4 regions of the Paenibacillus sp. FSL R10-2778 genome follow, and region 2 is predicted to be linked to each of the others. Evidence: riboswitches for the same ligand, from Rfam matches in the RefSeq annotation. Region 2 holds a riboswitch; each other region holds the start of a gene.
The links. Region 2 has a riboswitch for cobalamin ahead of NST40_RS02415 (anaerobic ribonucleoside triphosphate reductase). Riboswitches for the same ligand answer to the same signal wherever they lie in the genome.

Region 1: linked by a shared signal. The riboswitch ahead of NST40_RS03885 (S-layer homology domain-containing protein) and the one ahead of NST40_RS02415 (anaerobic ribonucleoside triphosphate reductase) in region 2 are both predicted to bind cobalamin.
Region 3: linked by a shared signal. The riboswitch ahead of metE (5-methyltetrahydropteroyltriglutamate--homocysteine S-methyltransferase) and the one ahead of NST40_RS02415 (anaerobic ribonucleoside triphosphate reductase) in region 2 are both predicted to bind cobalamin.
Region 4: linked by a shared signal. The riboswitch ahead of NST40_RS06845 (Ig-like domain-containing protein) and the one ahead of NST40_RS02415 (anaerobic ribonucleoside triphosphate reductase) in region 2 are both predicted to bind cobalamin.

The regions. Positions count from the first base shown of each region.
Region 1 is NZ_CP151956.1:877,493-885,481, forward strand. It holds gene NST40_RS03860 (tetratricopeptide repeat protein) at 1-678, shown strand, start outside; gene arcC (carbamate kinase) at 715-1,665, shown strand; gene NST40_RS03870 (hypothetical protein) at 1,858-2,439, shown strand; gene NST40_RS03875 (transposase) at 2,461-2,754, shown strand; gene NST40_RS03880 (cellulase family glycosylhydrolase) at 2,824-4,545, opposite strand; cobalamin riboswitch at 4,887-5,088, shown strand; gene NST40_RS03885 (S-layer homology domain-containing protein) at 5,251-7,989, shown strand, end outside.
Region 2 is NZ_CP151956.1:543,239-551,227, forward strand. It holds gene NST40_RS02400 (ribonucleotide-diphosphate reductase subunit beta) at 83-1,114, opposite strand; gene NST40_RS02405 (ribonucleoside-diphosphate reductase subunit alpha) at 1,400-3,733, opposite strand; gene nrdG (anaerobic ribonucleoside-triphosphate reductase activating protein) at 3,789-4,304, opposite strand; gene NST40_RS02415 (anaerobic ribonucleoside triphosphate reductase) at 4,301-6,286, opposite strand; cobalamin riboswitch at 6,528-6,763, opposite strand; gene NST40_RS02420 (MTH1187 family thiamine-binding protein) at 7,142-7,450, shown strand; tRNA gene NST40_RS02425 (tRNA-Thr) at 7,544-7,615, shown strand; gene NST40_RS02430 (hypothetical protein) at 7,757-7,972, opposite strand.
Region 3 is NZ_CP151956.1:5,028,586-5,036,574, forward strand. It holds gene NST40_RS22715 (DUF4349 domain-containing protein) at 1-979, opposite strand, end outside; gene NST40_RS22720 (DUF1540 domain-containing protein) at 1,408-1,560, shown strand; gene metE (5-methyltetrahydropteroyltriglutamate--homocysteine S-methyltransferase) at 1,707-4,010, opposite strand; cobalamin riboswitch at 4,165-4,371, opposite strand; gene NST40_RS22730 (undecaprenyl-diphosphate phosphatase) at 4,471-5,331, opposite strand; gene NST40_RS22735 (DedA family protein) at 5,382-6,005, opposite strand; gene NST40_RS22740 (FtsX-like permease family protein) at 6,023-7,972, opposite strand; gene NST40_RS22745 (ABC transporter ATP-binding protein) at 7,947-7,989, opposite strand, start outside.
Region 4 is NZ_CP151956.1:1,555,298-1,563,286, reverse strand. It holds gene NST40_RS06850 (RHS repeat-associated core domain-containing protein) at 1-2,114, opposite strand, end outside; gene NST40_RS06845 (Ig-like domain-containing protein) at 2,168-4,030, opposite strand; cobalamin riboswitch at 4,361-4,554, opposite strand; gene sigK (RNA polymerase sporulation sigma factor SigK) at 4,852-5,553, opposite strand; gene NST40_RS06835 (DUF2264 domain-containing protein) at 5,761-7,611, opposite strand; gene NST40_RS06830 (glycoside hydrolase family 88 protein) at 7,631-7,989, opposite strand, start outside.

The DNA of each region.
Region 1 (7,989 bases), 330 kb from region 2:
AAAGAAAAGCTACCGATTCATTCAAGTATTCAAAGCGCTCAAGAGCTAGCTCGGGCAGAGGATTTCCGGAAAGCAAGTTTGGTTATGGAACATGCAATGCAAGAGGACAGTAATAATTCAGACTTCTATTACTATAAAGGATACTTCTTAGGGGAACTCGGGAGATATGGGGAAGCTTTGGCAGCCTATCAACAGGCACTTACTATCGAACCGGATGACCTTGATTTCTATTTCTATACCGCAAATGCCTACCGAATGATGAAGCGATCCGAGCAAGCGTTAGCAGAGTATGATAAAGCGATAGAACGCGATCCTGGCGAAAGCTTCTTCCGCTATCATAAATCCAATTATTTAAGAGAGTTGGGCAGGCATGAGGAAGCGGTTAAAGTTATGGATCAGCTTCTGGAACAGCAGCCTGAACGGTATGATTTCTCGTTTCATAAGGCGAACAGCTTGAGATCACTTGGCCGGCATCAAGAGGCAGTTGAGGCGATTGAGAACGCAATTGCTAACGATCCGAGCAATCCTTTATATCATCATCATAAGGCACAGTCACTTGGTTTACTTGGTGATCATGAAATGGCCATTCAAGAAATAGATATTGCTATCAGCTATAATCCTGCCAATCCGGATTTTCACTCCGCGAAGGAACAATTTCAGCTGGCCCTTAAACGCTAATAAATGAGGATCAACTGATCCGTCAGGAGGAATGGAATGAGTAAATTTATAGTTGTAGCCATTGGCGGTAATTCATTGGTGAAAGACAATGGCCGCGATTCTATAGAGGATCAATCTGAGGCAGTACGTGAAATTGCTGTCAATATCGCTGATCTGGTGCAAGCAGGCAACGATGTGGTGGTTACTCACGGCAACGGTCCACAGGTTGGATTCGAGCTGAGACGAAGCGAGGTGGCTTCGGAAGTCACTGGAATGGATGTTACTCCGCTGGTCAATTGCGTGGCGGGCACGCAAGGGGGCATAGGCTATTTAATTCAGCAGGCCTTAACAAATGAATTCATTCATCGCAGATTAGACAAAAAGGTTGCCACAGTCATTACTCAGGTCGAGGTTAGCAAAAATGATCCGAATTTTCAGTCTCCCTCGAAACCAGTGGGCTCCTTCTTCACGCTTGAGCAAGCAGAGGAGATGAAGCGTGCCAAGCCAGATTGGGTCATCATTGAGGATTCAGGTCGTGGTTACCGCCGTGTTGTTCCATCACCTAAGCCGATTGATATCGTTGAAAAAGACGTCATTAAATCACTCATTGAGACGGGTTATGTGGTAATCGCTGTTGGCGGAGGCGGGATTCCTGTGATCAAAACCGAAAATAATACCTACGAAGGTATCGATGCGGTCATTGACAAAGACTTTGCTACAAGTCTGCTGGCCGAACAGATCGATGCAGAATCGCTGATCATTACAACAGGAGTTCCTCAGGTATGTGTGAATTTCGGTACGCCTGAGCAGAAGGCTCTTGAAGAAGTTACAGCGGCAGAAATGTTGGTATATGCGGAGCAGGGTCATTTTCCTGCTGGCAGTATGCAGCCTAAAATTGAAGCAAGTCTTAGCTTTTTGAAAAAAGAGGGACGTAGAGTTATCATTACCAATCCGGAAAATATGAAAGCTGCGATGAGCCAACAGGCTGGCACACATATTGTAAATTAATAGGATCTAATTTATCTCATTATTTCATGGAAACCGCCACTGATCTAAATCAGGGCGGTTTTTTGACATATTCATGAATTGTTATCTAACTGTTGCTTTCAGATGGCCATATTCTGGTGAATAAAAGGAAGATAAGAGGTAAAACTATGTCCACTATAGAGAAAAAAATACATTAAAATGCGGGGGTAAAAGATGATATCGAATAAAGGAACAACACAACGTTTTACCAGGGCTACAATTCTTTGTTGTATTTGTGCATGTATGGTATTGCTAAGTGGTTGCACTAAAGCAGCGGATGAGACTCAAGTGCCTACTCCAACAGCTCAAGTAGAAACTGCAGCACCTTCTGCAGAAGCAACTACACCTGTACCTACAAATAACGTAACAGAACAACCCCTAACATCTGCGTCACCCGGCTCAAATACTGGGAAACTTCCAGAGGGGGTTAGCGTTCAGAGAGTTATCAAGGAGGTTTCGTTAAAAGATAACTATCATAAAAAGGTTGAGCTGCTAACTGACGGAGGCAAGCAGGTCACCATTACAGATTCGAATCAAAAGATTGTTTTGCAGCAGATTGAATATGACGGAAGGATCACTGCTGTTAAGGGTAAACAGGTTACTGTTCAAGTAGAGGGCGGTAAAGAGCAAACCTTAACGATTCCTGATCATATAGTCATTGAAGATGAAGACAAGCTCGGATTGAATAATGGCGTTGAAATCGAGTGGACGGTAAATGCAGATGGACAAATCGAAAGTGTGGAATTGGACGATTAAAAATTTACCGAGGTGAGCTGGATGAAATTTCTAATCGTACTTGGTAGTATTCTTGTTCCCATTGTTATGCTGATGTTACAGGGGAAATCGATAAAGTGGCGTATGGTTTTTAATGTTGTTTCGGTCTTAAGTGCGATTATCTTTGGAAATATTTCCGCCTTGTCGATTTACGAGATATTAAGAGATCGTGCTGTGTTTATGACCTCGATCCATGCGATATTTTTGAATCCAATGTTTCTTATTACCGGAGCCTATCTTGGCGTATATTTAATTTATCGGTTGATGATAATTTCGTATGATGAGGTTTATATGTGATAGGTAGAATACAAATAGGGATGTTCCCTGAAGGGACACCCCTATTTGTGTTGTTAACAGGACCGATGCTTAAGAGGACTTTCCTACAACGTTTGTTCCGCTCTTCGTGATCTTGTAGGTGATAATATCCCCATTCCAGAAGTGGAACTTCAGGATAACCTCGCCGTCTTTAACATCTTTAAAGAACGCGGGAAGCAGCTTGATTTCTTTAGTGTTATAAGAAGGTGAGAAGGTATTGCCGAATTCCTTAAATGGAGTCCAGTCCTGCGGACCTGCATTGCCACCAGCGGTATATACAGCTTCCATTGTGGCAAGCTGGTTACCATTAAAGGTGGTCGGAATGGCAAAGGATTCAGTCGTGCCTTTTGCATCGCTTAATTTAGCTGTATCATACACAATGACCTTAAGTCTCCACGCAACACCCTTGTTGAATTTCAGAGTCAGCACGGCATTTTCACCGTATTTTTGGGAAGCTGTGAGCTTTTTGAGTTGGCTGGCTTTGAGGGTGAGCTCCTCACCATTTAAGGTGTAATCTTTACCTTTGGTCAGATACTTTCCGTTGGCACTAATGGTGGTTAGCTTATTGCCGTTCAGGTTTAGCTTAACCTTGGTATCTTTGATTTGTGCACCTTTTTTTAGGTAGACCAAATCGCTTTCGGTGCTGGAGGAACGCTCCTTCAGACCAGACATTAATACATTGTGGAGTTCAGGATCAGACCACTTATAAGTTTTACGGTTGAAATGCTGCCCGTTATCCCAGAGCATGGAAGTCATTTTCTTTTCTTTCAAATAATAAGTCAGATACTCAAAGAATTTAAGCTTCTCGCCCTGTTCAATCACACCCGTGTCTTTATCGAACCCGAGTAAACCAAATTCACCGACGATGACAGGGATGCCTTTAGCTACAAATGTATTGTAAACGTTATCAAAAGTTTGAGTGATATCGTTTTTTGTATCTTTTTCAAACGTGGTGTAGCCGGCAATGTTCACACTAAAAGGCCAGAAGCCATAGAAGTGAACGGTCGCAATAATATTTGGATCGTTCAGAGCCGTAATCGTCTTATAGAGATGATCCATTCTTGTTTGCGTAGGTGAAGACTCTAATGAAGGTAATACAAGTGGGCGGAGGTCGTTTTTCCCACCGGATTTGCGCACGATTTGATAGAAAGAGTTATTAAGTTCAGTAAGCATTTGCTCCATTTTTGCTTCGTCTGTGCTTCCACCATCGGTGAATCGAGGTTCATTTATGCTCTCGAACATCAGCTTATCGGATTTGTCCTTGAAGCGATCGGCAATTTGAGTCCAGGCTGCATTATAACGTGCCAGCGTTTCATCGTGTTTTTCTTCCATATGGCTTACCCATAGCCAGGAATCATGATGGACATTAATCATGACATAAAGCTTGGCGTCCAGTGCCCAGCCGACAACTTCTTCCACGCGGTCGAGGTAGGCCTTTTCTAGGGTATAGTCTGGTGCCGCACCCATGTGAGTATCCCAGGTCACAGGAATCCGAATGCTTTTATAGCCTTGAGCGGCGATCTTTTTAATAAGATCTTGGGTCACACGTGGATTGCCCCAGGAGGTTTCATCCTCACCTGTAGCATCTAAAGTATTGCCAAGGTTCCATCCGGGCTGCATTTCGTCTACATAGGATTGGATCTTACTCTTTGGCGCTGCCTTAGCTTGTTGCTCGTCCTTAGTTGCAGCTGCGGCCATGGATGAGAACAGAGAGAGCAGAAGAGCGGTGACAAGTGTCAATGATAAGAAGGATTTCTGGATTCGCGTAGTCATTGAATTCTCCTTTGTGAGATAAATTTAGGATGCTTGGACCTGGCTTTGACGCTGTACTTGGTGGTTAGATGAACACAAACACCTCCAGTTTTATTTTGTAAACGCTTTCTGAATATACCCTAACATAGAATACACTTAGCGAGTACCTTACTAATTTGTGGTAAATTCATATAAGAATTAGTGATTTAAATTAATTTACCCCACAGTTGGATAAAGAAATTATTTGAATAACCCTACTCGTAGAAATTGGTTATTAAATAGGATTATCTCTAGCTGCCCGTTATACAAAAAAGAAATATAACATGACAAAAACATATATATTAGATATGATGAAGCATGAAAATTTAAAATTAGGAATAGGTGCCAACTATGAATGTTGCGGAAGTACAATCATAGATTGGTTAAATGGAAAGCGGGTGTGAATCCCGCGCGGTCCCGCCGCTGTGAAAGAGGAGTCCTTGCAAAATGCCACTGGGAAACTGGGAAGGCAGCAAGGGTGATGATACTTGAGCCAGAATATCTGCCTTTTTCTGTTACACCATCAAACTCTACGATCGATAGAGAGGTGCTTGAATAGTGTTTGCCAGCTATTATTGTGGTTCACTATCTTAACCTCTTGACGTTTATGTTGAGTGGTTTTTTTGTGGTTATGAGAAAGTTTATTCTGTTTTTTATCATAGGTATGAAGGGAAGGGTTATGGAAAAATGAAGAAACATAAGTTTTTAGCGTGGTTACTTATTGTAGCTGTATTTATTACGACATTCTCTACAAGTGTAATCCCGGCTCAAGCAGATGGAGCAAGCTCTACCCTTAAAGGGTATGTATCTGTATCCGTAGAGAAATTCACCTTAGGCCAAGGGTATATTAACGAACCTATTAAAGTTCCGATTTATGAAGGCGATAATGGCGCATCTTTAATAACACGTGCGCTAGGTGATGGGAATTATAGATATTTAGGAAATATAGATAGTGGTTTTTATTTATCAGAAGTTAAAGATAGTGGCAGAAGTGAAGTCAATATTCCACAATATATTTTAGATATGATTTCAGCCGATGGGAATACAGTCGGCACTAAAGCAGACCCAGATTGGTTAAGTCAGTTTGACTACACCTCCATGTCGGGTTGGATGTATGCAGTAAATAATGTGTTTCCTCCGTTTGGGATGACCGATTATAAGCCTCAAGACGGTGACATCATTCGAACTCAGTTCACCACTTATGGCTATGGTTCTGATCTTGGCGGCTGGGGGGAAATCCCAGTTCAACTTGCCAATAAGGATGCTTTAACTGCGGAAATCGCCGAGATTAATAGTGCCCCTAATAAAGAAACTATTTTGGACAGACCAGTAGTGCAATCGGCAGTTTATGAAGCCTATTCCGTGCTCGAAAACATGGCAAGCTCTCAAATAAGTGTAGATCATGCGCTTGTCGGTCTTAATAATGCATTAGACATTGAACCCCCTGTTATTACAGTAAGTGGCATACAAGATAAACAGGAAGTATCCAATAAAGAAATAAGCTTCAAAGTAGCTGTCACAGACAATGTATATAGTGACATTACTCCAGAAGTGAAGCTGAATGGAGTTACTTTATCACCTGCAAATGGGGAGTACAAAGCTACTCTGAATTCAGGCAGTAATGCAATTACTGTAACGGCTCTTGACGGAGCTGGAAACAAAACAAATGTAACTTATCAGGTTACTTACAAACTGGAAACTACAGTTGCCGTCAAACAACAGTTAGATAAAAACCTTGCTTATATTTTAAATACTGTAAAGAATCCAACGTTTGGAACAGGCAGCGGAGAATGGTCGATCCTTTCTCTGGCACGGGCGAACTATACAGTACCTAACGGTTATTATGATCTCTATTACAATAATGTAGCTACGAAAATAGCATCAATCATTAAAGAGGATGGAAAACTCGACGCCAATAAAAGCACAGAGAATTCCAGAGCGATTCTAGGACTTACCTCTATCGGAAAAGATATCACAAATGTTGCGGGATATGATCTGAGAAAAGCACTCGCTGATTATCAATATATCCAAAAGCAAGGCAATAATGGTCCGATTTTTGCTCTGATCGCGTTAGATAGCCATAACTATGAGATCCCTGTAGTTGATGGAGTTACAGAACAGACCACAAGAGAAAAACTAGTTCAGTACATTTTAGATAAAGAGGTTAAAAAAGGTACAGCAGAAGCTGGTGGCTGGGCATTAGGCGTAACCAAAGCCGATGTCGATATGACTGCGATGGCGATGCAAGCTCTTGCACCTTATTATGCAACCCGTGATGATGTAAAAGCTGCCGTGGATCGGGCCATCCAATGGCTGTCCGATAACCAAAACAATCAAGGCGGATTTACAAGCTGGGGAAGCACTAGCAGCGAGAGTATCTCGCAGGTAATTGTAGCCTTAACTGGTGTAGGTGTAGATCCGCACACTGACGCTAGATTTGTTAAAAGTGGAAATTCGCTTATTGATGCATTACTTAGCTTTGCTGCACCTGAGGGTGGATTTAAGCATATCCTCACAGGCAAAGTAGACAATATGGCAACGGACCAAGGTACGTATGCACTTGTGTCCTATGATCGTCTGCTCAATCATAGCAACCGTCTCTTTGATATGAATGATGTGAAACTGGAACAACCAGAAGAACCGGGGCCTGGGCAACCAGAGGGTCCGAAAGAACTTCCGTTACCTTCTGGGGAGAACCCGAAAGTTGAAATCCCAAATGACGCTAATGATTATATCGTTCCGATCAGCGCTGGAGATAGCAACAAAGAAATCACAGTAGCTATTTCAGAAGAAAATCAATCAAAGGTTAGTGTCAATTTACCAAGTAATAGCGTCCTTCCTCAGATAGAGGCCATAAAAGGTAACGTATCTGTAGTCATTCCTAAGGGTGCAAAAGTTACAAGTGGGGATGCCTCTGCGATTGAACTGATTTCAGCTTTAACCGGTGCAGAATCTGCACTAAAAGATAGTGTGAATCAGATTATTCCTGGGGACAAGAAGCTTGATAACATTCTTCAAGCATTTTCCATGGGTGGTAGTGCAAGAGTAGAATTTAGTCAATTTATTACGTTAACCTTTAAGGACCTTAAAGGAAAAGAAGCTGCTTATATTCAAAATGGCACCCCTCATGCCATTCAAAAATTTGCAAGTGATGACTTAGGTTTTGCAAGCGGTAAGTCTGAGTATGCCTATGATAGTGGAAATGACTTAATTGTAAAAACCAATCACTTCACTGACTACATTGCGTATGCTTCCAGTGCAGTACAAACACCTGGTGGCGACGGTGGTAACGGTAATGGTAGCGGAAATGGTGAAGGAAATGGCGGCAACAATGGTGGCGGAACCACTCCATCGAAACCATATGTAATCCTGTCCGTGGATAAGCTTACGATTAATAAGGGATATGTTGTTCCATCTGTACAGGTA
Region 2 (7,989 bases):
ATAAGCTATAGCAAAAAGGCCATCTCACTAAGAAAGTAGAGAATGGCCTCTTTTTTATATAGGGATTATTATATATCCGGTCTTACAAATCGTCGAATCCGTTATCGTCGCCAACCTTACCATAGTTGCGGGACTTAGCTTCGAAGAAGTCAGTTTTGGTAGCATTAAGCGCATCATCGGAGAAAGGTTTGATCCAAGGCATACAGTTAACGTCAACACCTTGGTAAGCTTTTTCCATACCCATCAAAGTCAGACGTTTGTTCGCTGTATATTTGATGTAGTCGCTAAGCTCGTTAAGATCAATACCACGCACGTTAGTAAGTGTGTAATAAGCCCAGTTGGTTTCGAGCTCTACCGCGCGGTCGATGGTACGGTATACATAATCCATGTTTTCTTTGGTGTTCAGCTCAGGGAAGTCTACGAGCAGCTGCTTAAATACTTCTGCGAAGAAGTAGCAGTGCTGATTCTCGTCACGTTGAATATAAGAGATCATTTGGCTGGTTGCCATCATCTTCTGGTCACGGGCCAGATTGTAGAAGAAGGCGAAAGTGCTGTAGAAGAAAATTCCTTCCAAGATGAGATCTGCTACCAGCGCATGGAAAAAGGTCTGTCTCGTAGGGTTATCACGGAACTCTTGATAAATATCAGAGATAAACTGATTGCGTTCCAGCAGGACAGGGTCTTTTTTCCAATATTCAAAAATTTCCTTCTGCTCACTCTCCGACACGATAGAGGATAGAACATAGGAATAGGATTGGTTATGCACCACTTCTTGCTGCCCGATAATAGCGGAGATAGCTTCCAAAGAGGAATCGGTGAAATAACGCTTCACGTCGCTCACGAACATCGTCTGCATCGAATCCAGCACAGCGAGTAGGGAGATATTAATCTTAAATACGCGTTGTTCCTCGGCATCCAGCATCGGGAATTGTTGCGCATCCTTGGACATTGGAATTTCATCCGCGATCCAGTGATTAAGCAGCAGTACCTTATACAGCTTGTACATATGAGGCATGCGAATATCATTCCAGTTCAGAATACCTGAGCATTCACCGTCGATAATGCGTGTGGATTGGTTAGGTGCTTCAGTATTAAAAATCTTTTGTAATTGCATTTCTTATCCCTCCATTTTTTGCGCTGGTAATCTTTCTTTGGTGTCTTGTTCATAGAAAGACGGTGATGGAGTAACGGAGAGGAAGTTTGGAGCTGTAGGAGCGTTAGCGTTCGCCCGAAAGCTTTCCGTAGGAAAGCTCGCATCGAAAGCATATGCTGTCATCGGATGTCATCCGCTAATAGCGGTAAAGATCTAGACCTCTGATGACAACAGCGGCCGGAAGCCCAAACATTCCTCGCAGTTACGAAATTCATCATCGTTTTTCTATTCAGGGCACTAAGATAATTAGCTAGCGCAAGATTCACACTCTTCTATAGTCAAAGCACGGCTACGCACATAATAAGTTGATTTCAAGCCGCCCTTCCAGGCATTCAGATGCAGTTCCAGGAACTCGGTAGCCTTGATGTCAGGACGGACATACAGGTTGAAGCTTTGGCCTTGATCGACGTGACGCTGGCGAGCAGAAGCCATGCGGATCGACCAGTTTTGGTCAATCGTAAATGCTGTCTTATAGTACCAGATCGTTTTGTCGGACAGATCCGGTGCTGGGTTAGCAATCTTATAAGTTGTTTTTTCTTCATAGGAAAGCAGTTCATACAGCGGATCAATGCTGGCGGTGGAGCCGGCAATAATCGATGTAGATCCATTCGGCGCAATGGCGAACATCCAAGCGTTACGTACGCCGTCCTTAGCTACTTCTTCTTGCAGCTCGCGCCATTGCTCAGTCGTTACATATTTACCTTCTTGCTCACCGCTAACATAACCGCGGGAAGTGAAGTATGCGCCAGTCTCCCAATCGGATCCAGCAAATTTCGGATAACGGCCTTTTTCACGGGCAAGCTCCATGCTCGAACGAACCAACAGGTAGTTGATATGTTCATATAAATGATTGTTATATTCTACGGCTTCATCGGATTCCCAACGAATGCCCTTGAGTGCCAATAGGTGATGCAGGCCGAATGTGCCGAGACCTACTGCGCGGTACTGGCTGTTCGTGTATTGTGCCTGCAGAACTTCAATGTTATTAATGTCGATTACGTTATCAAGCATACGAACTTGGATCGGAACAAGTCTTTCTAATACGCCAGCTGGAATCGCCCGTGCTAAGTGAATCGAATTCAGATTGCAGACTACGAAGTCGCCAGGGATTTTGGAAATAACGATCCGGGTCTGGCCATCTTTAGTTACTAATTCTTCTTGCTCAATAACTGTTGCAGACTGATTCTGCATAATTTCTGTACACAGGTTGGAGGAGAAAACCATACCTTGATGACGGTTTGGGTTGGTCCGGTTCACGGTATCGCGGTAGAACATGTACGGTGTACCTGTTTCTAGCTGTGATTTCATAATCCGTTTCATGATGTCGATCGCAGGAACAGTGATCCGGGATAATTCCAGGTTCGCTGTAGCTTCAGCATATTTTTCACGGAAAGTACCTTTGCCAAGCTCTTCATCGTAGAAATCTTCCAATCCTAGTGGACGGCCGTTTTTATCTGTCCAGCCCATGACCTTTTTCACTTCATGAGGGCAGAAGAGGTTCCAATGGCTGCGCGATTCTACAGCTTCCATGAACAGGTCAGGCAGGGAGACGCCATGGAACACGTCATGTGCACGCATACGCTCGTCACCGTTGTTCAGCTTAAGATCGAGGAAAGCGAGAATATCTTTATGGAATACATCAAGATAAACAGCTACAGCACCTTTACGTGTGCCCAACTGGTCTACACTGACTGCTGTATTGTTCAACTGGCGAATCCAAGGGATTACACCGGAGCTTGTGTTCTTGTGGCCACGGATATCCGAACCACGTGCCCGTACTTTTCCGAGGTAAACGCCGATGCCGCCGCCCATTTTGCTTAGACGTGCTACGTCTGTATTGGAGTCAAAGATACCCTCTAGGGAATCGTCTACAGTATCAATAAAGCAGCTGGATAGCTGTCCAGCGACCTTTTTGCCGGCATTGGACATTGTAGGTGTAGCAGCAGTCATATAGATGTTGCTCATAGCCCAATAAGCTTCTTTTACAAGCTCAAGACGTTTCTCAGCTGGCTCACGGTGCATCAGGTACATAGCAATAATCATATAACGTTCTTGTGGAAGCTCCATTACACGGCCGTCAAAATCATGCGCTAAATAACGGTCGGATAGCGTAAGCAGACCGATATAGTCAAACAAAAGGTCGCGTGTATAATCGATACACCCGCCTAGTTCGATAATTTGTTCTTTGGTGTAATGACTTAGAAGTTCTTCGCGATAGATTCCTTTTTTCACGAGATCCGTAATTAGTGGATACAATTCACCGTAAGGCTCTTCTGGATAAGCTTTGTAGCGGCGATGAACGGCAGCTTTTTTATAAAGGGTAGTCAGAAGGGCGCGGGCAGCTGCGAACTTCCAGTTAGGCTCTTCTTTTGTTACAAGCTCTAGAGCGCTCATGGTGAAGGCATTGCTGATTTCTTCTCCGCTTACCGAGTCACGACGCAGTTTGGAATTCACTCCACGCAGCAAAGTTTCTTTATTTAGTTGATCGAGACCTTCCAGAATACGGTCAGCGTAGACGGAAAGACGGTTCTCATCAAAAGCCAGTTGGCGATTATCCGGTTTTACTACGAATTGCGGCATGGTTAGTTCATCCCTTCTTATTTCAAATTAATTTTCAATATCAAAAATTGATATATTATAGCGCAGCAGGCTGCCACAGAAAGACCTCCGAGCCGTTCATGCTGGCCGGAATGTCGATAATGCGTTGGTTGGAGCTTCCCCGGTAGAGAAGCGTAGTATCTTTCAGTTCTTCTACAAATCTTCCATCTATTAACACCTGACACTGTTTAAGTAGATTCCACTCCGGCGTACCGGGAAGGGCTGTAAGTTCTTCGTACGTATAACCACTGTAAATCCAGATTGAGAACCCTGGCAGTACAGTGCGAAGCTCATGAATGAACCCCAGCAACTCTTCTGCTGAGAAAAAAGGATCGCCGCCTGCCAGTGTCAGACCATCCAGCAAAGGGTTAGCGGCGATTTCTGCAATGATTTCATGTTGTCGTTCTAAGGTGAAGACTTCTCCATATTTAAAGTTCCATGTCTCGGGATTAAAACATCCCGGGCAACGATGGCGGCAGCCGCTGAGAAAGAGGACGGCCCGCATGCCCTCTCCCTCGTTAATCGACTCCGGATAGTAACCGCAAATATTCATAGATGCTTAACGCGATCCCGAACTTCAGCTTGTTTGGCGGCATTAAAGCGGGTCTGATAGTCGCCGGTTAAATAACCTGTAACTCTGCGCAAACGGCGGATGTGCACGTCATTCTCATTTGCGTTGCAGGAAGGACAGTTTGTCCCAATTACGCCTTCGTATCCACAGCTGGAGCAGCGGTCAATCGGATGGTTAATGCTGAAATAACTGACCTGTTGTTCGAGCGCATATTTAATGATTTTGATAAAAGCCGATGGGTTGTTGCGGGCATTGCCGTTTAATTCGACATAAGAAATAGCCCCGGCATTGCAGTATTCATGGAAAGGAGCTTCCAAGCTGATCTTCTGAGCAGCACCCAGATCGAAGTATACAGGGATGTGAAAAGAGTTCGTATAATATTCACGGTCGGTTACGCCCGGAATGGAACCCAGTACCTTGCGGTCAACTTTGGTGAATTTACCGGACAAACCTTCTGCTGGAGTTGCGAACAGGGTGATGTTAAGATCCAGTTCCTCGCTTTTCCGATCGCAATAGTCCCGCATATGACGCACGATAGCCAGCGCCTTGGCATGAACTTCCATATCCTCGCCATGGTGTTTGCCGTACATAGCTTTCATACATTCCGCCATACCGATGAAGCCAAGAGACAGACTGCCATGCTTCAGCAGATCGCCTACAGTGTCATCGGGTGCAAGATGTTCGCCGCCTTCCCAAACGCCTTCTCGCATCATGAAATCGGAAGCTTTAGCTTTTTGTGCGGTTTGGATGTGGAAGCGATGGAGAAGTCCTTCCAGCGCAATATCCATATAATGATTTAGATCTTCATAGAAGCCAGCTTCGTCTGCGACGGTACGTCTGCCTGTTACTGTGCCGTGTGCCAGACCTAGCCGAACCAGATTTAGTGTATTAAAGGAAAGGTTGCCCTTCCCAGAGCAATGATTACGCCCAAAACGGTCACCGAGCACTCGGGTTCGGCAGCCCATTGTAGCGAACTCCGTATCAGGATCACTTGAATCATAATACTGCAAGTTGAGCGGAGCGTCCAGATTAGCGAAGTTTGGATATAGTCTGCGCGCAGAACATTCAGCTGCTTTTAGGAACAGTTCATAGTTAGGATCGCCTTGCTGTTGATTGATTCCTTGCTTGCATTTGAAGATTTGAATCGGGAACACTGGTGTTTCTCCGCTGCCAAGTCCGTTCATAGTTGCGGTTAGCAGAGAACTGATCACAAGCTGACCTTCTGGTGAAGTACAAGTACCGTAGTTGATGCTGGTAAACGGTATTTGTCCACCGGATCGGCTGGACATGGTATTCAGATTATGTACCATACTTTCAGCCGCTTGCAGAGTTTCGATTTCGGTTTCCTTTAGTGCAAAACGGAACGCTCTTGGATATGACTCCGCCAGATCGGTCCGGCTCATCGTAATCTCGCCCAAAGATTCATCAGCTTGTCCTTCTTCAAAATAATCCAGACCCTTGCGGAACAGCTTGGCGAAGGATTTGGTTACATAAGGTGCCAGATCATAGTCGAGTTTATTGGCGGATACACCACCATATTGAGCATTTTGCTGGGATTGGAAAATAATCGCTACCAGAGACATAGCTGTCATTATTGAGTTCGGAGGACGAACGCTGCCGTTGCCGGTATTGAAACCTTCACGGAGAAGTTTATCAAACGGGATAAAAATACAGTTCGTCGTTCCAATCGCGTATTGATCCAGATCATGCACATAGACGACATTGTCATCAATAGCCTGCACTAGCTGTGGCGGCATCGTAAAATTGCGGGCGTACCATTTTGAATATTCACTGCCGAACTTGCTCATTTTACCGGAGAAACTCTCTCCATTCAAATTGGCATTCTCGCGCAATAGGTCCATATCCCGACTGTCGATAATATCCCGGCCTAAATCAATGAGCTCTTCTAAAAGAACTTCCCGTGCATTTTCTACTCCATTAAATTGTCTCTCCAACAACGTCATTGTACAGCTCTCCTCTCAGTATAAAAGAAAAACATCTATCATCAAATCCATATATCCATAAGAAGTTGGACTGCTATAAGCAGTCGTATATTTGTTCAGATTACATAAAAAAAGCATCCCCTACCCGAGGATGGCAGAAAATGCCCGATGCGTTATGTAAATATCCACACGGATATTTGCAGAGGTCTCTACGTAGATGACCGCATGCGGACACCATCCCTGTTCCTCGCAGGCATCAATAGTTGGTGTCGTCGAAACAGGTAGGTCTCCTGGCTTCCGTGGGATCTCTCGGCGCCTTCCCAAGGGTGTTCCTAACCCTCAGTGGCATCTGCCGGGAGATGTGGATTCTCAAGCTTCCCAGAAGCTTAAGAAGGCCATCCGGTTACAGTGGCGGGACCGCAGCGGATTCTCACCGCGCTTCCCTATTAAGCTCTAAATCCGGTTAAGGATCAAAGCGCCTGTCTCCACTATATTTTGTTGTCGTTAGATAAAAATAACCCAAGATGTTGTGTTTGTAAACAGTTTTTTAGAAAACCCGCGCGGGGAGCGGGTTCTTTAAAAGTACTCCACAAATGATCCACAGGCTGTCCATAAGTAATCCACAATTGATCCACAGGGAGATGCGAAATGATTCATAAATTGTCCGAAAAGATGCCACAAAGAGTCCATAAATATAGTGCAGATGACCCTAGAATTTGCTCATGAGAAAATACTCTTAGCCCAAAGTCATATTTTGAAGTAATCAGAAGAAATAGAAGAGATAAGGGAGGATAATATTGCTTAGTTTGTGACAGAGCGGTGGAATTGTTACAATGGAAGGAGACAGCTACTATAAAATTTCGAGGAGGTATTCTCATGCCTATTGCTGAAGTTACAGTTATTCCAATTGGAACAGGCAGTACCAGTCTTAGCAGCTATGTTGCGGATATGCAGCGGGTGCTGAAGACAGTAGAAGGGATTACTTATGAACTTACGTCTATGGGTACGATCATCGAAGGGCCTCTGCAACGCATTTTTGCCGCGGTAGAAGCTTTGCATGAGTCTCCTTTTGCCGCAGGTGCAGAACGTGTCTCTACCTCACTTAAAATAGACGACCGCCGCGATAAACCCTCTACTAGCCGTGGAAAGTTAGAGTCTGTGGAGCGTAAGCTACAGGTGGATTAGCAGTTTAGGAGGGCGGAAAACAGGGAGAAATAGGCTTGCGTTTCTGGCTGAAAGTTGTATAATATTTTTTGTTTGGCAGAAAAACAGCGTTAAGCTGGTGTAGCTCAGGGGTAGAGCAACGCACTCGTAATGCGTAGGCCGGGGGTTCAATTCCCTTCACCAGCATCCCAAAAAACCATACGTGGCGCGGATTCTTGAAATTTGGAGAGTCGCGCTTTTTTGTTTCTTCTACCATTAATATTACAAAGTGATTTTACAAGTGTTTGGGAATATGAAAAACCCCACCAGTTTAAGGTGGGGCTTTTGTTACCAAGTATTATAGTTCGATTGATACTTAACTTGCTTATTCACATAGCTCTCATTGGGGTAATCACTTCTGACAGACTGCAAGTAACCTGAAATTGCAAATGCTGCAATAAGCCCTCCTATAATTCCTGTGATGAAGCTGAATGTTGAAAATCCGAATGTGGCAACTACTCCAATGGAAGACAATGCTACAAGCAATAGACTGAATATTTTCATCTTTATACACACCTCCA
Region 3 (7,989 bases), 2.5 Mb from region 2:
GTGCACGGATATTTTTGCGGGCAAACCAAACGATGATTAAAATAATGCCCGCACCGATTAGAATCGGCAATGCACCTGCAAGAATTACAAAAATCCACTGAAACATAACAGATAGTGCGTTCAGGCTTCCTTTTAAAGCATCCGATGCCCGTTCTAGCAATGGACCTTGCTCTGCCTTTTCCTTCACGGCTAAGCTCTCATCCGTCTGGTACACTCTAAGCTCTACCGTTGAAAAAGATACGTTCTGATCTATATATCGCATTCTGCCTTTGATCTGCTCAATCGTTTCTTGAATCGAACCAAGCTCGTTTGCAAAGGCGACCAGATCACTTGATTTCGTTGCTTTTTTCATAAACTCTGTGTATTGAGCTTCCATTAACTGCTTTGCCTTTAGACGCGACTCCAGATCAACATACTCCTCCGAGACATCCTGACCTTGAATACTGCGCTGTAGCGATTCGTGTTTTACTTTTTCCAAATTATTCAGAAAAGGAGAGAACCCGGAGGCAGGCACCTTAAGGATAAACGTCCCTCCTTGCTCATATTGCGACATGTTTTCGTTAAACTCTATAATATATCCTTTAGCCATCGTTACCATGTTGCGGATTTCAGTCTGAGCTTTACCGTAATCTTCTACTTCCATAGTCAGATTGGCATGATAGATTAGCTTCTTGTTCAATCCTTCCACGACATCACTGCCCGTGAATCCCGCGTTCCCTTGATCCGTGTTCTCTGATGTCAAACCTTTTTCAACTGGGGCTTCGTTGCCTCCCGCTGCTGTCTCAGCTTCTGCTGAGGTGCTCTTATCCGCTAATGCAGCTTTCGAAGATTGCTCAGTGGTTGCTGCAGCAGAATTACTCGTATTTCCGCCGTCACCAGCTAATTTGTCTGCCGCCGAATTGTTATCACCCGAGCCACAACCTGCCAATACCACCGCAAGAATTAATAAACATAAGTAATGCAGACCCCATTTGCGCATTCTCATTCCTCCAAAAGTGTAGTGGTTATCCCTAGCATTGTAACGTTACGGAATGTCATGTTCTGTACAGATCTCTTCCGTCTCTCATTTCTATAACGCCCCAAAACTTGGAAGGTTGCACTGGAATATGGAATTTCGGTAAATTTCTTTTGGTTTTTCTTGTTGAATACACAAAAAGCCGCATTTCTGCGGCTCTTATTGGACATATTTTTGATGTGGGAGGGTGACCCGAAAGTTAAAGAACTCATTTGCTTACAAACTCATTATTTGGTACAATTACCACGTCTAACCTAGTAAAAAAAGCCAAATACCCTCTATTCATAATGAATGAGGGCGTGACACGGCTTTGTTGAGACAAGCTCCACCTTGCTGAACAGAGCCGTTCATTGAATGATACTATCAATTACTAAAAGGGGAGGTGAACCCTCATGGCAAAAGACGTAGTTTGTGAAGTTAACTCCTGCACCCACTGGGCAGAAGAGAACAAATGCAGCGCTGAATCGATCTTCGTAGCTTTCCACAGCTCCCAAGAACCAAAACGCGCAGAAGAAACAGATTGCAAAACTTTCGAAAGTAAATAAGTAAATGCCTGAAGGGACCCTCCACGGTTCCTTCTTTTTCTTTTTCATTCTAACAAGATTGAGAATTATTATCAAGTAGCTGATTATAAAAAAATAAGTGAACTAAAAAGCCAGGGTAAATTACCCTGGCTCTAATTTATTTATGTCTATTTTGATGCAATAACCCCTGACTTTTCCCTCGCAATAGCAGCAGCTCTTACCATGTTACGTAGTGCATCCTCTGTCTCCTGCCAGCCACGTGTTTTCAGACCGCAATCCGGATTAATCCAGAATTGTTCAGGGTCCAGCACCCGCAGCGCACGATCGATATTCGCCGTCATTTCTTCTACAGCCGGAACCCGCGGACTATGGATGTCATACACTCCAAGACCGATTCCTTTATCATAGGCCTGCTCCTCAAAGCTGATAATCAGCTCCCCATGGCTACGTGAAGTCTCAATGGAGATTACATCAGCATCCATAGCCGATATGGAATCGATCATGTCATTGAATTCGCTATAGCACATATGCGTATGAATTTGTGTCGTAGCCTTCACATGGTTCGTAGCAACGCGGAACGACTTCACTGCCCAGTTCAGGTAATGCTCACGGTCTTCTGCCTTAAGTGGAAGTCCTTCACGTATAGCCGGCTCATCCACTTGAATCATTTCGATGCCTGCATCTTCCAACGCTTTTACTTCATGGCGAAGGGCAAGAGCAATTTGATTGGCTACCTCTTCCCGGCTGAGATCATCACGTACAAATGACCAATTGAGGATAGTTACAGGACCCGTCAACATTCCTTTAACCGGAAGCTTCGTCAACGATTGTGCATAGACACTTTCTTTAACAGTCATAGGCTGTATAAATGCAACATCCGCGTAGATCACCGGTGGCTTAACGCAACGGGAACCGTAGGATTGAACCCAGCCATTACTAGTAAACAAGTATCCGTCCAGCTTTTCTCCGAAAAACTCCACCATATCTGTACGCTCGAACTCACCGTGGACCAGAACATCCAGACCTAGCTTTTCTTGGAAGGTAATTGCATCCGCGATCTGCTCACGAACAAATCCATCATAACGCTCCTGATTCCAGACCCCTTTACGCCATTTCAATCTCGCCTGACGCACTTCTACTGTCTGCGGGAAGCTACCAATTGTAGTGGTTGGCAGAAGTGGAAGCTGCCATTTCTCTTGCTGCACCTTTAAGCGTTCAGCAAAAGGCAAACTGCGTTGGTCAGGCAAAGCTGCAAGTGCAAGCACTTGCTCCGCCACATCCTTACGGCCACGCTCAGGTAGTGCACGGAATGCTGCAATAGCTTCACGACTAGCGGCCAGCGCTGCTTTAGAAGCTTCTCCTTTATCTGCGAGGGCTGCTCCGAGCAGACTAAGCTCTGCAAGCTTCTCATCGGCAAACGCTAACGCATTCTTAACAGTCGCCTTCAGCTTCACCTCACCTTGAACGGTGACTGGGACATGCAGCAGACTGCAAGAAGGCTGAAGAATAAGACGATCAAGCGGCACATGAACGCTGAGCTTTTCTACCAGTTGCAGCTTAGCGTCTAAATCGGAACGCCAGATGTTCCGTCCATCAATAATTCCGGCACCCAGCCATTTGTCCTTCGGCCAGCCAAGACGTTCGATAGAAGCCAGATTCGCTCCACCATCGTGCACAAAGTCAAGACCCAAGCCTTGAACAGGCAACTCTAGAAGTGCCTCCAACGGTTCAGCAGCTTCGAAATACGTCTGTAAAATAATATTCAAGCCCGGCACGGAGCCGGCAATTTCTGTGTATATCGAGTTAAGCAGTGTTAATTCTTCTTTACTTATGCCTGTAACAATCGCTGGCTCATCGATTTGTACCCAGCTTACCCCTTCTTGCTTCAGTTCCTGTAGCAGTTGAACATAGACTGGAACAAAACGTGCAGCAATCTTGGCGATATCTGCCGCTGCGTAACCTTTGGACAGCTTAAGGAAGGTATACAGACCTAAAAGTACCGGTTTACCTTCAATCCCTGCCTGCGATTTAGCAAAACGATAAGCCGCTAGAGGTTTATTTTCAGTCAGGCGTGGTGTTTGTGTGCCGATCTCTGGAACGATATAGTGATAGTTCGTATTGAACCATTTGGTCATCTCACAGGCAGTAGCTTCAGCATTACCACGGGCCATTGCAAAATAAAGATCAAGCCCGATGTCGCCGCCATCATACGTGTACCGTGGAGGTACAATTCCAAACATAACAGCCGTATCCAACACATGGTCATAAAAAGTAAAATCATTCACCGGAATAAGCTCAATTCCTGCCTCTTGCTGGGTCTTCAAATGCTGCAGCTGAATTGCTGCCATTTCGGAGCGGAATTGCTCTTCATTTATTTTCCCCTGCCAGTAGGCTTCCAGTGTCTTTTTCCACTCGCGGTTCTTTCCGATTCTCGGATATCCAAGATTACTTACTTTTACTTTATTCGTCATCTCGATACACTCCCTCTTCCATCTCTTATTTCAAACTCCAAAGCTACTTGCTTTCCTATAAAAAAGAGCGCCCTTCCCTAAAAAAGTCAAAGGGAAAGACGCCCATGATATACTCATGGTTAACGTCTAACACCTCCCTATCTTCCGTAGGTGAAGCAGTGCTGTTGAAACAGGCAGGTCTCCTGGCTAGCGGCGTCAACATCTTGAGCAGTCTTCCCAGCAGTAGTAAATTGCCAGTGACCTCTGTTGCTCGAGATTCTTCCGTTACAGTGGCGGGACCGCATCGGCTTCGAACCGAATTTCCCTATTAAGCCTACCGAATTACTATTTTCCGGTCAGCACCTGTCTCCGATATCATTCATCATTTGAGTGTCTTAATCTGATGTCATCATACGTGAAAGCCCCAGCAATCTGCAATAGATTACTGGGGCTTCTGTTATATCGATTCCTTATAACGGACTTAGAAAAATACGAAATATACTACAGCAGCAAGAATTATACGGTATATAGCAAACGGTAAGAGCTTGATACGATTGATCAGTTTTAAGAAGAAACGCATCGATAACAGCGCAAATAGGAAGGCACTAATAAAGCCTGCAATAAAAAACGGCAACGCGTCCATGGTGAAATATTGCCAGTTTTTCATCAGTGACAACAGACTGGCACCTGCCATGATGGGTACTGCCATAATAAACGTAAAATCAGCAGCGGCACGATGGCTCATCCCGAGGAGTACTCCACCAGAAATCGTCGAGCCCGAGCGTGAAAATCCAGGCCATAACGAAAAACACTGTACAAGACCTACACCAAGTGCCTGTTTGTATGTAATCTGATCTACACTCTCAGTTCTGATCTTCTTCGGCCCAAACAGATCGGCAATAATCATTAATATAGCCCCAATCACTAGACCAATTAACACTGTTGAGGTAGAGAATAAATGCTCATCAATATAATCATTAAACAGAACACCTAACACACCTGCAGGCACTAACCCTACCAGAACCTGAGTCAGCTTGAGATGCCCGCCCTGCTCCAACTGCGGTAGCTCCTCTGTTACAGGATCCAACTGCTTACGGCTGAAACGCTTTAAGCCTAACAAATCAATGAACCGATTTCTAAAGATCACAACAACCGCTAATATTGAACCCAGTTGAATAACTACTTTGAAGGTATTTGCTGTATATTGTCCAAATAACTCCTGTGATTTCAGCCACATATCATCAACAATAATCATATGACCCGTGGAGGATACTGGAGCAAATTCGGTTAAACCTTCAACAAGCCCCAAAATAATGGCTTTAATAATCGTTAATAGCTCCATGTGTTTCCCTCCTTTTTAATAGTCATTTCTATTATCAGTCCACTACCCGCTTAGCCCTCAGTGTTCATTCTCCGGCTGCGTTTGCGGAAGTACAGAAACCCAAGAATAACTAATCCGCCAGCAATTAGTACATAGACTACATTGGAGTACACATCCATGTACATGGCAATGTCTTCCCAGGATTCGCCCAATGCCGCGCCAATAAGCACAAGCAGCAAATTCCATCCCAATGTGCCAATCGTTGTGAAGATCATAAATACTCCAAATTTCATGCCCGACATTCCCGCCGGAATCGAAATCAGACTGCGGACCAGCGGAACCATCCGACAAAACAATACAGTCCAATAGCCATATTTATCAAACCAGGCGTCAGCCTTGTGGATATCTTTTTTACTGACCCTAATTAGGCTACCCCAGCGTTCAACCAGTTTCTCTAACCGGCTCACATCCAATAATCGGCCAATATAATAGAGAATTACTGCACCCAGTAGTGATCCAGCCGTGGCAGCAATGATTACACCAGGAATCGTTAAGCTCGTCGTAGTGGTCATAAATCCTCCAAAGGGCAGGATCACTTCTGAAGGAATTGGTGGAAATATATTTTCAAAGGCCAGCATCAGAAAAATACCGAAGTAACCAAACTGCTCCATAAAATCTGTAATCCATGCTTGCATCTTGTTACCCCCATTTCTCATATCAAGTTCTTCTTCAGGTTGCGTAAATAGCGGCTGCGAATAAAAAAGAAGTATAGTCCTTGAGCAGCCAAATATCCGAGTAACACCGCGCCTGTCTCCGTTGCGATAGATAAGTAGAACAACCGTTGAAGCGCAATAAAGGCAAACACACTGTGTAAAATAGCTATTCCGACCGGCACAAAAAACAACAAAGACAGCTGAATCGTAACTATTCGATTGAGTTCTTTATCCGTAAGCCCCATCTTGGACAAAGTGGAATATTGATTGCGATCATGATCAAGATCGGTATATAACCGGAAGTAAAGAAAGCTGCCTGCCGCGATAAAAAAGACAGTACCCACCAGCAAGGAAGCAAAAAGCATTGTGTTATACAATGTTTTCTGAAGCTCAAACAGCGTGCCGCTGATCACAATCGCATACGGAGAATCACTTTCATAGGACTGTTTGCCTTTATGGGCAAGATCAGCAGCAATACCTACCGTCTGTGGAAAATCCTCTACATAAAAACCTGTATAAAGATCCGTCTGCACGGGATCAATAGCGCTGTAGAGCTCATCACTGATCACGACACCACTAAAATCCCCGCCATCTCTACCATCCAGCTCCGGCAATAAATATTCGGCGATGGGAACTTGCTCGGTATAACCTATTTCTTTAATGGCAAGTCCGTGCTGCAAGGAATAGACCGCTTTTACTCTGCCTTCTGTTAAACTGCGATCCCGCTGTGAACCAATCATCACCAGACCTTCGTTGCCCACCAGAGCATGCTCATCTGTTGGGAAACCTGCACGTTGCAGGGCGAGATTATAATCACTGAAAGCAATCAAGGGAAGGCGTAAAGTGCGATCGGGTCCAGTCTGAGCCTCAACCTCGGCATATTTAATCGGGATACTAAGCGCTTCATAAGGGAGTCCGTGCGTCTTGAGCTCTTCCTTAATTTCGTTCAGATGCTGATCAAAGGGTACACCCGTCTGATTTCCTTTGGCTACATAACCCACTGCTGCGGGATAATCCAATTTCAGCTCTCTGGAAAGTGTATGTATCGATGCAAATACCCCTACGGAAGTGAAGGAGACTGCGGATACAATCGTCACCATAAAAAACATTCGGCCATTCTCTTTCCAGCGGTAGGACAAACCGGATAAAGTGATGATATTCGTACGATGCCAATACAAGCGCCGAATGTCCTTAAGCAGCTTAACCAAACAAATACTTAGCTGGGTATAAAAGAGATACGTCCCGATAACCGTAATCGCAACGACCGGAAACATGACTTTCTCTACGGAAGCAGCTTTTGCAGTAGCCGCCATATAATAACCACTGATCAGCAGTACAGCAGAAATAATAGATAATACAAAGGATACTTTGGGTTCTTCTTCTGCCTTACGCTCTCCCTGAAACAGACGCATCAGTGACTCATTGCCGATAAAAACAAAGGTGCAAAGCGATATCAGAAAAAACAATAACACGAAGCTGCAAATCGTAAGCACAAGTGCCTGCCATGGGAGATGAAAGGTTAACAGGGGAATTCCCAAAAAAGTAGATCCGATCATCAAAAATAATTTGCCCAGAAGTAACCCGAGAAGGGTACCTGTCAGGATGGCAGAGGTGCCGATCATCATATTTTCCAGGAAAACCATGGTGTTCAGCTGTCTCTTCGTCATTCCATGCATCAATAAAATTCCGAACTCCATCTTGCGCGACTGCAGGAAGGATCCAACGGATACGAGTACGAACAAAGAACAAAAGACATAAATAATTGCCTCTGCCACCATCATCGTATGAGCCGCCGTACTATAAATTAAGCTCTTTGAAATATCCGGATGGTAAATAAACAAAGCGCACACGAAAAAGATCATCACCGAAAAAGCACTGACGACAAAATAAGCGGCATATTTGCGTTTATTACGTGTTACATTCCTATAAGCGAATTGCCGAAAGGTCATGGCTGGTTCCCCCAAGC
Region 4 (7,989 bases), 1.0 Mb from region 2:
AATTCATCCACTTGCCACCCATGATCATTGTGTACATTGGAATAGTAATTAGAAATAATAATCGGTTTTGAATCCTCAGTGTAAATATAATCCAATGACTGAACTGGATGATAAGATACGTATTCTAATGCATATTTATCTTGGTATAATCTTGCTACTTGACCTTGGTTCATTAATGATGTGGAATTTCTCCATGCCGAGTCATAATTCGCATATGAAAATCTAGCTGTCAGGCCATTATAATACTGAATGTCCTTTAGAAGTAAATATGGAACTTCTCCGGAAGTAAGAATATTATTTTTTTGAATACTATTTGCTTCAAAATAAGTATTATCAGACCAGCCATAGCAATTATAAAAGTTATTATAACTAATATTTAATAATTCACCTGCCGAATTCGAATAGAATCCATTTAAAGGTGTATAAACATTAAAATTAAAATCAGCCAACTTCGTGGAGTCTACCCCATAGTAAGTATATTCTTCCATTTTCACTACAGCATTAGTTGTATAGTCATATACAGAATTTAAATTCCAATAAACAACATCTTCAGTCACATTTTGATATCCACTTGTTGTCCATTTCCTAAATGTAATAGTAGCCTTCTCTTGAGTTGTACTATACATTATTTTTTTTACTCTTACAGATCCATCATCCAATAATAGGCCTGAAATTACATTATTCGAATCCCTAAGTATCGTAATAATTCTTTGATACGAATCAGTAATAACAATATTATAATTATTCGTAGTTGCATCTGTATTGAAAACGTAGGTAACCTGGTCGCCAGTTGCATTGCTTTTACTGACAATATTACCCTGATCATTAAACTTGTATTTTATTTCATTGTTTAATTTAAGAATAAAGTAGTATTTAGAAACTCCATTTTCAGTATATGGCTCCTTACTAAGAACTACATTTTTATAAGGATAATTAAAGATCGTTAAATCATGAAATTCATAGGAATCTCCGCTTTCTAATGTGAAAACAGTTTTTTCATATGGCGTGATCATTTCTTTATAGGAATACCCATCTTGATAGCAAGGTTGTGGAGTATTGATATAGCAGGATGAACTTTCATGAGTGTTTACAACTTCCGCCTTTATTTCCGATTTTTCCATAACAGGAATATTTAAATTCCATCCTGCTGCTATATATGCAACACGATCACCCTTTTCTAGAGGAACAGCCTCATTGCCGCCATTTTGCTCATAGAATTTACTTGAAGTGCTAACTCCTATTTCTAACTTAGGCTTCAATAATTTACTATTTAAAGAATTGTAAGTTCTTTTCAAAACAATATCTAGATCCGATTTCCCTTTAATTTCAAGATCCACAACACTTCTATTTGCTGTCCGATACACGGAATCAACAAGATCATCCGTATTAACTTTGTAATTATATACGTTTTTAGATTCAGTGATAGTATACTTCTGATTAGTTGGGCTGCTAGCAAAGGTATTAGTAGCAGCATTTTTCTTGCTTTTCAAGGTATTGGCTGCCTGGCTCTGTTTTGACAGTTGTTCATGAACCTCACTTTTGTATATTTTCTCATCCGCAAGTGTAAGCATCGGTTTATGTTCATTTAAATATTTGGTAGGATTCTTATAATAATCTAAAAAATCCTCAGCCATTGGTACATATTGATACAATTTTGTTCTAGAGGTTTCATTTAGAGAAAGTAGGAGATTCACAGCTTCTTTTTCATCCCAATTAGAAGCTTCAAGTTTCTCAGTGTTGGTTAGATATTGAGAGAATTCTGGATAAAAATAAGCTGTTATTTGTTTCATTTCACTTGAAAATTCATCGAGGAATGCTTTAGTCCGATCACTCGGTTGTACAGAAGGCTTTAAGAACTCTTTATTTCTCCTCAAGACTTTATCAAATATTGATTCAGAACCAAATTCATCTCCTATTAACTCTTCCTCAATTGGAGTCTCAAGATCCTCACTTTTTATATTTATGTTTTCTGAAGATGCTAAAGGCGTTTCTTCCACCGCTGGAGACCCTTCATTATAATCAGACTCAGCAAATACATTCTGAACAGTTTGTAAATTATTAAAACTAGACATTGTGATTAGCATTATTAATATTAAGGATATTATTTTTTTCACTATTATCACCTCAGTTAAATATTCAATCAAAATTTATCAACTTTTATATCAAGCTACTGTATTAACTTAGTAATCGCAGAAAGTAAATTTCCATTACCATCGTATACATAGTCGCGCCGATAATTAATATTCCCTTTATGAATAATAATTGCCGATAAACGATTATCGGAATCATAAATATATTCATTATTATGACTAGTATCAAACTTGATAACGTTTACTGGAAGACTTGAATAAGAATTCATTGATCCATTACCTAATTGACCAACCTCATTATTTCCCCATGTTATAACCGCATTTTCTGTAAGCGCTATACTATGTGATTCCCCTGCATCTATTTTCAATACATTAGACGCTTTCACTTTGGTAGGAGCAAGTTTTCTTTCAGTCGTGCCATCTCCAAGTTGGCCCTTGTTATTTCCTCCCCAACTCCAAACAGTCCCATCTGACTTTAATGCTAAAGAATAATTTCCACCACCGCTAATAGCGATTATATCTTTTAGTAGACCTACCCCATTTTCCCCTCTTACTTGGACAGGAAAACGACGTTCTATTGTAGAACCATCACCGAGTTGCCCATTATCATTCTGCCCCCAGCTCCATACGGTCCCATCATCTTTTAATACCAAGTTAAAATTATCTCCTGAACTAATTGCTTTAATATTTGTCATTGGAGGAGCATTATTCGGTCTCATTAGTATTAAACGTGGAATATTACTACCTACGAGGGTTCCATTCCCTAGTTGACCGTGATTATTGCCCCCCCAAACATATACATTTCCATTTGAAGAAAGTGCAATAGAATGTGTCTCACCAACATCTGAAGCTATGATATTCGTAAGAGGAATCCCATTTACTCCTTCGATTTGTTCAGGAATTGTAATTAACTCTGAACTATCCCCTCCTACTTGCCCATATTGATTATCTCCCCATCCCCATAATGATCCGTTCGATTTAACAGCAAGAGTATGATAGAATCTACTGCTAATATTATTTACATTTGATAATCCATAAATGGAAGTTGGAAAGACAGTAAAATCAGTCTGATCTCTAGCAGGACCCAAACCCAAAAACCCCCAATAATTGAATCCAAAAGCCGTCACTGTACCGTCAGTTTTCAAAGCATATGTGCTATAAGTACCACCAGTGATGCCTTTATTCATCGCAACCACATCGGTGCCAGCTAACTGTATTGGTTTATTACTAGATGGAGTTATAAAGTCTCCCAACTGTCCCATATCATTACTTCCCCATAACCATAAATCTCCATTTGCACCTATAAAACCACTCTTATCTATACCAGCATATATTTCCCCACCAACTTGTGCACTTTGAGTTAAAAATGGAACTAATCCATTAGTACTTTCACTTAAAAAAATAGATTTCATTAAATGCTTACCATGAGTAGAATTAATCACACTAAAATCATCATATGTGGATTCAACTACCGTTAAATTTTGATATGTAGAGTTTATTACAGAGTCTTGTTGATGACTCTCGTCACTAACAACTTTAAATTTAAGTATGTAATTGTCTTTCAATTTTTCTCCATTTATATTTGAAAGGGAGTACGGAGGTATATACAAAATATATTCTTTGGCGTTTTCCAAAGCAATTTGCGGGGTTATTATTAATTGATGACCTTCGATCGATTTCGTTATATCTATCGACTTGTTACTATTAATATCCACTAAATTAATCAAATTAAAGAATTGACCTTCGCTAATACCCTGATCAAATTCCACATTCAACGGAGAATCTTCTGATAAATCAATTGTTTGTTCTTCTGGAATCAATTTTAATCCAACAAATGACTCTTCTGATTTATTTATACTATCAGCATTCACATAAGATATAAGGCTATAAGATGCAATTAAAAGAAATAAGGCAAGCAAAAGTGCATTATATTTCTTCATATTTTTTCTCTCCTATCAAATAAATTCGCTCTCACGAAAATGTACAACTGATAAAATCAATTGTACAGTATTATTTAACAACTGATTCTATTTTGCCGCGGTATAAATATAGGAGAATTATCGATGGTGATACAACATCAGTAACCACTAATAGTACATGTCAACAGCAGCACCTCTGAAGCTAACAACGAAACATTTTCCGTATTTATGAATCTTTGAAATCCATTAAGAATGAACATAATTGATTCAATATCACTCTAATAAAATAAACAGTAAAGCACCAAAAAAAAATTTGGACATGACAAAAAACACCTCCCCCATCCTCGTGGGATCTCTGAATTTATTTATGGCAGGTATTCTGACTTCGCAGTTTATTAGGAATTACACCATCAACTGTTTTTAAAGTTAACAATGTAATTCTTAAGTGCGTTCACAGTGGCGGGACCGCGTTGGAATTTCACCAACATTCCCCTTTTAAGTCACATGGAAAGTTCTATGTGATCACCATAAATATTTATTTGAATAATATACCATGAAAAGAAAAATGTTCATATCAATATTTCTAATGACTTTTTTAACATTATTTTCACATGAGATTTTGCATAATTCATATTTTGTTACAGCGTTATGATCAGTCCGCAGCGAAATATCAGTGTTGTGTGAGCTGAGCAATAAATGGGCAGACGGGCAATTAAATTTCTGAATATGCTTTTTTTATGTTCATTTAGCCCAACTACTTGAATTAACAAAAAAAGCAACCCCCTTGTTGGCAAGTCGCTTTTAACAAAATCTATTGTGAATCTTTAGTTATTTCTAAGACCCTACCGCTTAGCCTTATAAAACTCATGATAAAGCTTCATAAGCGCCCTTTTCTCTATCCTCGAAACATAACTCCGCGAGATCCCCAACTCCTTAGCAATTTCCCGCTGTGTCCGCTCTTCTCCACCTGTATCCAATCCAAACCGCCCCACGACAACTTCTTTTTCCCGGTCATCCAGAATATCAAGGTTACGATAAATCTTACTCTTTTCGATCTTCAGATCTACTTCTTTAATGACATCATCAGCCTCGGAGCCAAGGATATCGATCAAAGTAATTTCATTACCTTCCTTGTCTGTCCCAATCGGATCGTGCAGAGATACATCTTTACGAGTCTTCTTCAAGGATCTTAGGTGCATCAGAATTTCGTTTTCAATACAACGTGCTGCAAATGTGGCTAGTTTGGTTCCTTTGTTTGGACGATAACTCTCAATAGCTTTAATCAGGCCGATGGTCCCGATGGAGATCAGATCCTCCATGTCTTCTCCGGTGTTATCGAATTTCTTCACTATATGGGCAACGAGCCGCAAATTATGCTCAATCAACAAATTGCGGGCCTTGGCATCTCCCTCAGCCATCATCCCTAAGTATCGGCTTTCCTCCTGCTCCGAGAGCGGTTGTGGAAATGCATTATTCCTTACGTATGATACCAGCAGCGTCAGTTCTTTGATCAGCAACGCAATCGTGCTTAAGAATCCAGGCAACTTGGCGACACCTCCCGCACTTGTACAATGAAACCGATCTGTTTGCCTTACGGGTTCATGGTCATCCTTATTGTATGTGGGCGTGCGCCTAGAAGTGCCTGTACGGGGGAAATTGTACAACCACAGAAATTTATTTTTCATACGAGAAATCAGTCATACTCTACTCAATTACTTGTCTTTTTAACACAATGTTGTTAGCGGTAATTCTCACTCTCTTCTGATAATAAATTCCGCTTCACTAGACGTAAGAACCTTTATGATGTCCTTATCAAAAGTAACCTTCAAAATAGACTCAGGTAATTGTTCTATAATACCGCCGCAAGAATCTCCCGACGGATCACCGTATACAGCCGAAGCCAGCCAATGGATTCCAGGCTCAAGGAAAGTCGTCAGTGTAGGCAAAACAGTCCGGGGATGAAGCAGGTTTGTGTTGGCATTAGGCCAAATTAGCTCAGCCTTTTCGTAGCCGATCAAACCCTTGACTCCGCTTGTTCCCCATGCTGTAGATACTGCCGCGGTTGTAAGGCCGATCTGCTGTTCCACCCCCGCTTCCTGACCAAGCGCGAAGCCGCCCTCTGCGGCGTCCAACGGTCGTCCGGTCTCGATCCGGTGTATCCGAATATGCCAGGGCAGCCCAGCAACGATCCAGGTCCGAACCTCCACATTAGTCCATGGCTTCCAGACGGAGTGCAGCACATTGTCCACAATTTTTGACTCCATATTCCGCCGTCTGACCCGATACAAGTTGTCCCCGCTCTCACTTAGAGCGAGCATGGAATCAAATGCCCCTTGAGACAATCCCCATTCGGAGCGGGGTACGCTGAACCCGAAGCCTGTTGAGTATACGAATTTCTCATACTTGGCAGACGTGTGGGTATGCTCATTCGTATATAGATGACCACTGTTGAAGGCAGCCACATGGCCGGAAGCAGGTTCGCGGACAATGACAAGATGCGCAGGTTTCTGGACTATAACTGCAGGAATATCCGGCAGCGGCAGTTCCTCTTCTTTCCAGAATGGATGCTCCGCGCTGAGAGCCAATGGCAGGAATGTCTTTAACGCCCAGTAGGGCGAACCGGGAGCGTTATAATTCTCCGCCATGACCAAGTTGGGGTAGGTATAACCAATCGTCAGAACGCCTCCGGCATCAAAGATCGGTTGGCTGAACCACCAGCGCAAATTGCGCAGTACTAATCCTTTGACCACACCTACAGGGAATACTTCAACGCCTGCATAGACGAGGGCGCTCCAGAAAGCAGACTGGGCAAAGCGGTAGGTTAAGCTCCTTCCATAAGGAAGGGCAGATCCGTCCGGAGCGAACCAGCCCAAGAATTCGGTGGCAAAAAGCCGGGCCCGTTCTTTGAACACCTGTGAACGTTCCGGGTCCTCCTGTTCCATCAGCTTCGCGTACAGTAACGCATAGTAATGGATGGCAAAAGGAACATAATAATCGCTATGCCCGTTAATTCCATCACTGTACCAGCCATCACCCAGATAAAAATCATCCATTCGCTTCAGATTGTTCTCCAGCTGCTCCGCGTCGTAGGGGCGGCCGATTCTGCGGAATCCAACATTAACCAGCACGTTGAAGAACAGCCAGTTGCAGTCATAGCAAGGATGGGAATTAATCTGATTCAGCCAACTGTACAATAGCTCCTGTTCCTTCTGGGTAAGTGGTGACCAGATCTGTCCAGGAATGGCGGCTAAGGCGAAACCGAAGACCGCCATCTCTACCAGACGCTGGTCATAATCTTGAACTTCACCCCAGTATTCTTCATGGGCAGGATCCGTGCCGTGGCGTATGCCATCCAGCACAGTATCCCAAAGCCCGCTTTCTCCGCCTCCCATGAGCAGGGGCACTAAGCCCCACAATACCCGGGAGAAACCTTCCATTTCTGCAGTTGCTGCTGGATAGCTCGCTCCTGTTCCGCCGATTGCCAGCCGTGCGCCGCCTCTGCTGTAGAGCGGCCGAAGCGGATCTGTAAGCTGTTCAAGAGCAGAGACCAGATCCTCCCGGGTCTTCAGCGGATTAATAGCTATAGTAGTAGAAGCCTTCATGGTCTGCATCATATCCCCCCTATTCCCAGTAGAACGGTCCGGCTTCTTTTAGCCGGGCTAGCGCTTCGACATAGAAGAAATCACCATAGATAAGCGGAACATCTATATTTCGATTCTCAGGATAGTTACTCGTACCATGAAGCAGCAATCCTTCTTCTTCTGCATTGTCCCAAGTTCCATAATTCCGATAAAGGGATTCAGTAATTCTTATAGCCCCGTTCCGATACACATGAGCCTCCGAGTCGTCCACCTGGCTAGCCAGCAGGAGCAAGCCACTCGCTGCACAGGAACCTGCAGAGCTATCCCGAATCTCCCCAACTTCACCGGGAGCACGGAAATCCCAATGTGGAACGTGATCTTCGGGCAGACGGGTCAAGA